2 regions of the Erwinia sp. AC075 genome follow, and region 2 is predicted to be linked to the other one. Evidence: predicted binding sites of a transcription regulator. Region 2 holds the regulator's gene; the other holds the start of a gene.
What was found. The regulator LexA, encoded in region 2, represses DNA repair genes until DNA is damaged. The targets are predictions, from matches to a motif close to TNCTGTATGTACATACAGNA.

Region 1 (3,513 bases), 2.5 Mb from region 2:
CAATCGCAGCCCCTTTACTGACGCCTTTCGGTTTCAGTTCAACCACACATTTGCCCGGTTGCAGAGCCAGCACCGGGAAACGTTCGACCATCGCCTCGGCCAGCGCCAGCACGTCCTGCTGATAGTGTTCCGCACGCCGGTAGTGCAGCGCGAAGGCCATTCCTTTGGTTTCAAGTTGGGTATCCGGCATTTTTGCCATCGCGTCGCCCAGTAAAGCAGAGAGCGAACGGGCGACGTCATCCGGCAGGGACAGGCGTTCAATGTTGTCCTGGCCGTCGCGTCGTTCAGCACCGTGAACGCCAGCCAGTGGGAGGTGTAAGGGTGCGACTAACGCGTCCAGCTCAGACATCGGCCGGCCCGAAACCAGCGCCAGCGCGCCATCGGTCAGGCGGCTGAGGCGGTCCAGGTGAGAAATCACTTCTCCGGGGATAAACACTTCATCCGGACGGGACTGAATGGCAGCCAGAGTACCATCGACATCGAAGAAAAAAGCATACCGGCCGCTGGCGGATAACGGGGGCGCGGATTCATTCTGGGTGTTCAAAGTATTCCTCCTGATTGAGTGTGTTACGGCGATACGTTCATCAGGCTGTGTTACGGCCCAACTCACGGGGGAGGGTCAGATGGCGTATCTGATCACCCACAACGCACGAGGAAAACGCAGCAATATCAGCATTCAGTATAGACGCTGATCCCGACTCTGCCAGACAATACGCGGCTTTGAGCCCGGATCGATGCATCCAGCCTGCCAAATTACTGGGGAAAAAGACATAGGAGAAAGGCGAAATGTATAGCGGGAATGACTCGGAAAAACTGTGAGTGAAACGGGTAATTGTTCAGGCGGAACGATCCGCCTTTACTCGACCTTCAGGCTACCGGCTTCATCCACAGCGCGTCAACATTGATGCCGTGCCAGTTCGTGGACTCTTCCGGGCCGGTGATGCTGTCCCAGCAGAAGCGATCGGCGAGGTCGACGATCTCCGGTGACAGCCTCTGATTGGTGACCAGGGAATAGAAGACGCAGACTTTGGGTTGCAGCAGTGAGCCTCCGCCCGGCTCGGCGACCACCGCAATGCGTCCTGAGGCGAGACGCACGGTGGAGCCCACCGGATAGATGCCCACCGCCTTCACAAAGGCGAAAAACACCTTGCGGTCGAAGTGCCCTTCCCAGCTGGCCATTTGGTGCATGGCGCTGGCCGGATTCCAGCCTGCTTTATAAGGCCGGTTAGAGGTCACCGCATCATAGACGTCGCAGACCGCCGCCATCCGCGCCAGCAGCGAGATTTTTTCACCGGCCAGGCCATGCGGATAGCCACGGCCATCGAATTTTTCATGGTGGTGTAACGCCACGTCCAGCAGATCTTCGCCGCCGCCGCTTTTTCGCAGCAGCGCTTCGCCAATCACCGGATGCTGTTTCATGATGTCGAACTCGTCGTCGGTCAGCTTGCCGGGCTTGTTGAGGATGTCCAGTGAGATCCCGGCTTTTCCCACGTCATGCAGCAGCCCGGCGGTTCCCGCCCGCCGCACCTGCTCTTCTTCCAGCTGCAGCTGCCTGGCCAGCGACACCATCAGCGCGCAGACGGCGACCGAATGCAGATAGGTGTAATCATCATGGGTTTTCAGCCGCACCACGCTCAGCAGCGCGGCAGGATGCCGGCTGATCGATCCGCCGATTTCATCCACCAGCGGCAGCGTGCTGACAGTGTCAATGGTACGTCCCAGCCGGGCATCGCTGAACATATCCATTACCTGCCCTTTGGCATTCAGGCAAATCGCCTGCGCCTGCTCAACTTCTTGATGCATGCTGATGGGACCACGCGGCACGTCCGCCTGGTCTTCTTCAATCTCTGATTCTGTTTCGTCCGGCGCCCGCCCTTTAGACAGATCGATCCAGACTTCTTTAATGCCGTTTTCTGCAATCACCTGGATCTGCAGATCGGTGGTCAGCAACATGTCGTTGTGGACGAGCGGATGCTTGAGCCAGAAAACCTCCAGCTTGTGCACATACATCCCAACGCGCAGCGCCTGTACCTGAATTCGCCTGATCATCCTGTGCCTCTTTGCCAGTTCCTCCATTCAGCACAGGTATCGGCCTTGCCTGAAAAAGCTTCAGTGAATGCGGCGAGGGACCGCATCTTTTACTTAATTTTTACATTTACGCAGGCCGCAATTCCGCCCCGCTTTTTCAGGCAGAAACTAAATTCCTCAGCAGAACAAGCGCGTAGGTTTTTCCGCAGATTCAGCGGTTGATTGCCAGCGCGGATTGATAATACTGTATATAAACACAGTAACATTGAGTCATCATTATGCACATGCACCAACTTGTTGTTTCTCCGCGTCCTCTCACCATCCCGTTGTTCGTTGAACGGGTCGCCTGCGGGTTTCCCTCGCCAGCGGCCGATTACGTGGAATCGCGGATAGACCTGAATGAACTGCTGGTCAGCCATCCCAGCGCGACCTACTTTATCCGCGCGGCGGGAAATTCGATGATCGAGGGCAATATTAACGACGGCGATATGCTGGTAGTAGACAGCTCGTTAAAGCCACAGCATGGCGATCGGGTGATTGCCGCCATTGATGGCGAATTCACCCTGAAGAAATTGCAGCTGACCCCTTCGGTGAAGCTGCTGCCGATGAATCCCAGCTACGCCGCCATCGATATAGACGACGAAGCCGGGCTGAGCGTGTTCGGCGTGGTGACCTTTATTATTTATGCGGCGCGCTGAGAGAGTGAACTCAGGGGTTGATCACCTGTGACCGATCGCCGGCAAAAAAGCGGGTGAGGTTGTCGAACGCCACGCGAAAATAGGCCTCGTAGCTGGCCTGCTCGACGTAACCGAGGTGCGGCGTGCAGAGCACATTTGGCATCTGCAACAGCGGCGAGGCAGGATCGTACACCGGCTCCTGCTCGTAGACATCCAGCGCGGCAAAGCCCGGACGTCCCTGACCCAGCGCATGCAGTAGCGCGCCCGGCGCGACCAGCTCAGCCCGGCTGGTATTCACAAACAGCGCATCCGGTTTCATCGCCAGCAGATCGGCCTGGGTGATACTGGCTTCGGTGGCCCCGACCAGTCGCAGGTGGACAGAGAGGATATCGCTGGTGGCAAACAAGGCGGTGCGATCGGCGGGCACGCTGTGACCATCGCGCCGCGCTTCCTCGCGGGCGCGTTCGCTGCCCCATACCTGCACCTGCATATTGAAAGCGCGGGCATAACCGGCAATCAGCTTGCCAATTTTGCCGTAGCCAAGAATGCCGAGAGTTTGCCGGTTAACCGCCCTGCCGATCTCCGTTTGCCAGCGTCCGGCGGCCATAGCATTCACCGAGGACACCAGCTTACGGCGGGAAGCCATGATCAGCAGCCAGGTCAGTTCTGCCGGCGCCACCGGCGAGCCGGTTCCTTCCACCACCGCCACGCCAGCCCGCTGGCAGGCGGCCAGATCGATATTACGCGCCACTTTGCCCGTCTGGCTGATCGCTTTAAGTTGCGGAGTTCGCCGCAGAAACGCCGCATC
Region 2 (3,513 bases):
CCCAGACGGCGGAAAATCGGGCCCGCTGGCCAGAAGTTCAGGTTGATACCGGCGGCAATGTGCGGTGGCACCAGACCCTGGTGATACAGCACATAAGAGAGCAGCAGGTAGTCCATATGACTACGGTGGCAGGGCACGTAGACGATCTCGTGGCCGTCTTGCGCCAGCTGACGCACGCGCTCGCCGCCGTTGACGTTGATGCCCTGATACAGCTTGCTCCACGTCCAGCCCATGATGCGGTCCGTCAGACGGATGGCTTCATAAGAGAAGTCGGCGGCGATCTCTTCCATCAGCTCAACGGCGTTCTGCTGGGCTTTTTCATGGGAGATTTTCTTGCTGCGCGCTTCGTCTTCCACCGCTTTAGCGATGGCTTTGGACTGCAGCAGTTTATTGAACAGGTCCTGACGCACCGGCAAACGCGGGCCAATGGCCGCCAGGCGTTGACGGGCAAAGTGCATGCGTGCCACGCGCGCCAGCTTCTGCGCAATGATTTTGTCGGTGCCGTGTTCCGTTGCCATACGGCGCAGGGAAACCATCGGTGAGAAGCGGACAAAGCTGTCGCGGCCTAACCACAGCACGGCAAAGAATTTTTGAATGCCATTCAACACGCGCAGATGAGGCTGATCGTCGCCCTGCACTTCACGGCCTGGTGCACGGCCAAACATCACGGATACCGGCACCATCTGCACGTCCAGCAGCGGGTTGCTGCGGTGCAAATCGAGGTATTCGTGGAACAGTTTTACCGATTCAACGTTAGGCACGAAATAGGGGAATACGCGTGGGCCGTCATGGATAAACACATGACGTGGCAAAACCGTACCGTCGATTTCCAGCGGATCTAAAGGATCGGGCAGATCCTGTTTACGGCATTGCTCACGCAACGCCAGCAGATCGGCCTTTGAATCATAAGGCAGCACATACATAATAGGGCGCGATGTATCCAGCGCCAGCTCGGAAACCGGCTCGGCGGGAATCGCTTTACTTTTTACCAGGAATTTTACTGGTAAATTCAATAAGTTATAATATAAGTTACGCCAACCTGACATAGATACCATGAAGCCTCTTGTTAGCAAAGCGCCGCAAGCATACCAGAAAGCGCCAGTGAGATCTGTGGTGTTGCAAAATGTGCGCCACCCAGACATTGACGTTAAACATCTCAAAGGGTTCCCTGATTATGGCAAATAACGTCACCGGATTGACTCGTATCATTAATGCCGCCGGTTATTCCTGGAAAGGAATACGCGCCGCCTGGCAAAACGAAGCGGCTTTTCGCCAGGAAGCGGTGGCCGGCATTGTCGCGGTGATTGTGGCGTGCTGGCTGGATGTGGACGCCGTCACGCGGGTGTTGCTGATAGGGTCCGTGATGTTGGTGATCATTGTTGAAATCCTTAACAGCGCGCTGGAAGCGGTGGTCGACCGCATTGGCAGCGAGATGCATCCTTTATCGGGTCGCGCCAAAGATATGGGCTCCGCTGCCGTGTTGCTGACGATACTACTCGCTGTTTTCGTCTGGGTAATGCTGCTAATTCCCTGATTGCGGCGCGCTTTCCATAATCTGACAAACTGCTGTTTTTTCCACATCTTTAGGTTTTCAACGCACAAATACCTGTATATACTCACAGCTGACTGTATAAACAACCAGGGGGCGGGATGAAAGCACTAACTGCAAGGCAGCAGCAGGTTTATGACCTGATACGCGACCACATTAACCAGACCGGCATGCCACCGACGCGGGCAGAAATCGCTGCACAGCTCGGTTTCCGTTCCCCGAATGCGGCTGAAGAGCATCTCAAAGCGCTGGCACGTAAAGGCGTGATCGAGATTGTTTCCGGCGCGTCTCGCGGTATCCGTCTGATGATGGAAGAAGAGGAAGGGTTGCCGCTGATTGGCCGTGTCGCCGCAGGTGAACCTTTGCTGGCGGAAGAGCACATTGAAGGCCACTACAAGGTGGATCCTGAACTGTTCAAGCCGGGCGCCGACTTCCTGCTGCGTGTTAGCGGCATGTCGATGAAAGATATCGGGATTATGGACGGCGATCTGTTGGCTGTGCATAAGACTCAGGATGTGCGTAACGGCCAGGTCGTGGTTGCGCGCATTGACGACGAGGTGACGGTAAAGCGCCTCAAGAAGCAGGGCAATATCGTGCATCTGCTGCCTGAAAACGGCGAATTCCAACCGATCGTGGTCGATCTGCGCTTGCAGACCCTGTCGATTGAAGGTCTGGCCGTCGGCGTAATCCGCAACGGCAACTGGCTGTAAACGCCTGACCTTAACGCGCTGCTTTTGCGGCGCGTTTCTCTTTTGGTAAGCTGTATGCCTTATTGACTGGCATATTCAGCTTCCGTGATGCTTTTAAGCCAGTCGCACAGTGGATGACCATGCGATTATTTTCTCCCTCAGATAACCAACTCTGGCGGCTGGCGCTGCCAATGATCCTGTCGAATATCTCCGTGCCCTTACTGGGCCTGGTGGATACCGCGGTCATTGGTCACCTTGACAGTCCTTCCTGCCTCGGCGGCGTTGCCGTGGGCACTACCGCGACCAGCTTCCTGTTTATGCTGCTGCTGTTCCTGCGGATGAGCACCACCGGATTAACCGCGCAGGCCTTTGGTGCGGGTGATAAACCGGCGCTGGCCCGCGCACTGATGCAGCCGCTACTGATTGCCCTGGCGGCTGGCCTGCTGTTTATTCTGCTGAAATCCCCGCTTAACCACCTGGCGCTCTCTGTCGTGGGTGGCGATCCTGCCGTGCTGCATCAGGCCGCCCTGTTTATGAATATCCGCTGGTTAAGTGCACCTGCGACGCTGGCCAACCTGGTATTACTGGGCTGGCTGCTGGGCGTACAGTATGCCCGTGCGCCGGTGATCCTGCTGGTTGTCGGAAACCTGGTCAACATCGTGCTGGATCTGTGGTTCGTGATGGGGCTGGGCTGGGGCGTGCAGGGTGCGGCGGCGGCCACGGCGATTGCAGAATACGTCACGCTGGCGATTGGGCTGGTTATGGTCTGGCGGGTGCTGAAGCTGCGGGGCATTTCGCTGCCGATGCTGAAAACCGCCTGGCAGGGCAATTTCGGCCGGCTGCTGCGGCTGAATCGGGACATTATGTTGCGATCTTTACTGCTGCAACTGTGCTTTGTTTCCTTGACGATATTGGGTGCGCGGCTGGGCAGTGAGGTCGTCGCCGTCAACGCCGTATTGTTGATGTTCCTGACCTTTACCGCTTACGCGCTGGACGGCTTTGCCTATGCGGTAGAAGCCTGCTCCGGCGAAGCTTATGGGGCAAAGGACGCAAAAAGGTTGCTGCTGATTTGGCACGCGGCCTGTCGCCAGGCAGGACTGGTGGCACTGGCCTTTTCAATTCTCTATGGCCTTGCCGGCACGCATATTGTTGCCTTACTGACCTCAATCCCCGAACTGCAGCAGCAGGCTGACACCTATCTGTTCTGGCAGATTGTCCTGCCGGTCTGCGGTGTCTGGTGTTATCTGCTGGATGGCATGTTTATTGGTGCCACGC

Region 1: umuD (translesion error-prone DNA polymerase V autoproteolytic subunit) is a predicted target of LexA. The motif match lies at 2,271-2,290, and genes of this name have one in related genera.

What each region holds. Positions count from the first base shown of each region.
Region 1 covers NZ_CEEDEU010000001.1:889,511-893,023, reverse strand. The annotation lists gene otsB (trehalose-phosphatase) at 1-544, opposite strand, end outside; gene AC0IXH_RS04175 (HD-GYP domain-containing protein) at 868-2,049, opposite strand; gene umuD (translesion error-prone DNA polymerase V autoproteolytic subunit) at 2,307-2,726, shown strand; gene AC0IXH_RS04165 (D-2-hydroxyacid dehydrogenase family protein) at 2,737-3,513, opposite strand, start outside.
Region 2 covers NZ_CEEDEU010000001.1:3,417,846-3,421,358, reverse strand. The annotation lists gene plsB (glycerol-3-phosphate 1-O-acyltransferase PlsB) at 1-1,046, opposite strand, end outside; gene AC0IXH_RS16125 (diacylglycerol kinase) at 1,175-1,534, shown strand; gene lexA (transcriptional repressor LexA) at 1,651-2,259, shown strand; gene dinF (MATE family efflux transporter DinF) at 2,379-3,513, shown strand, end outside.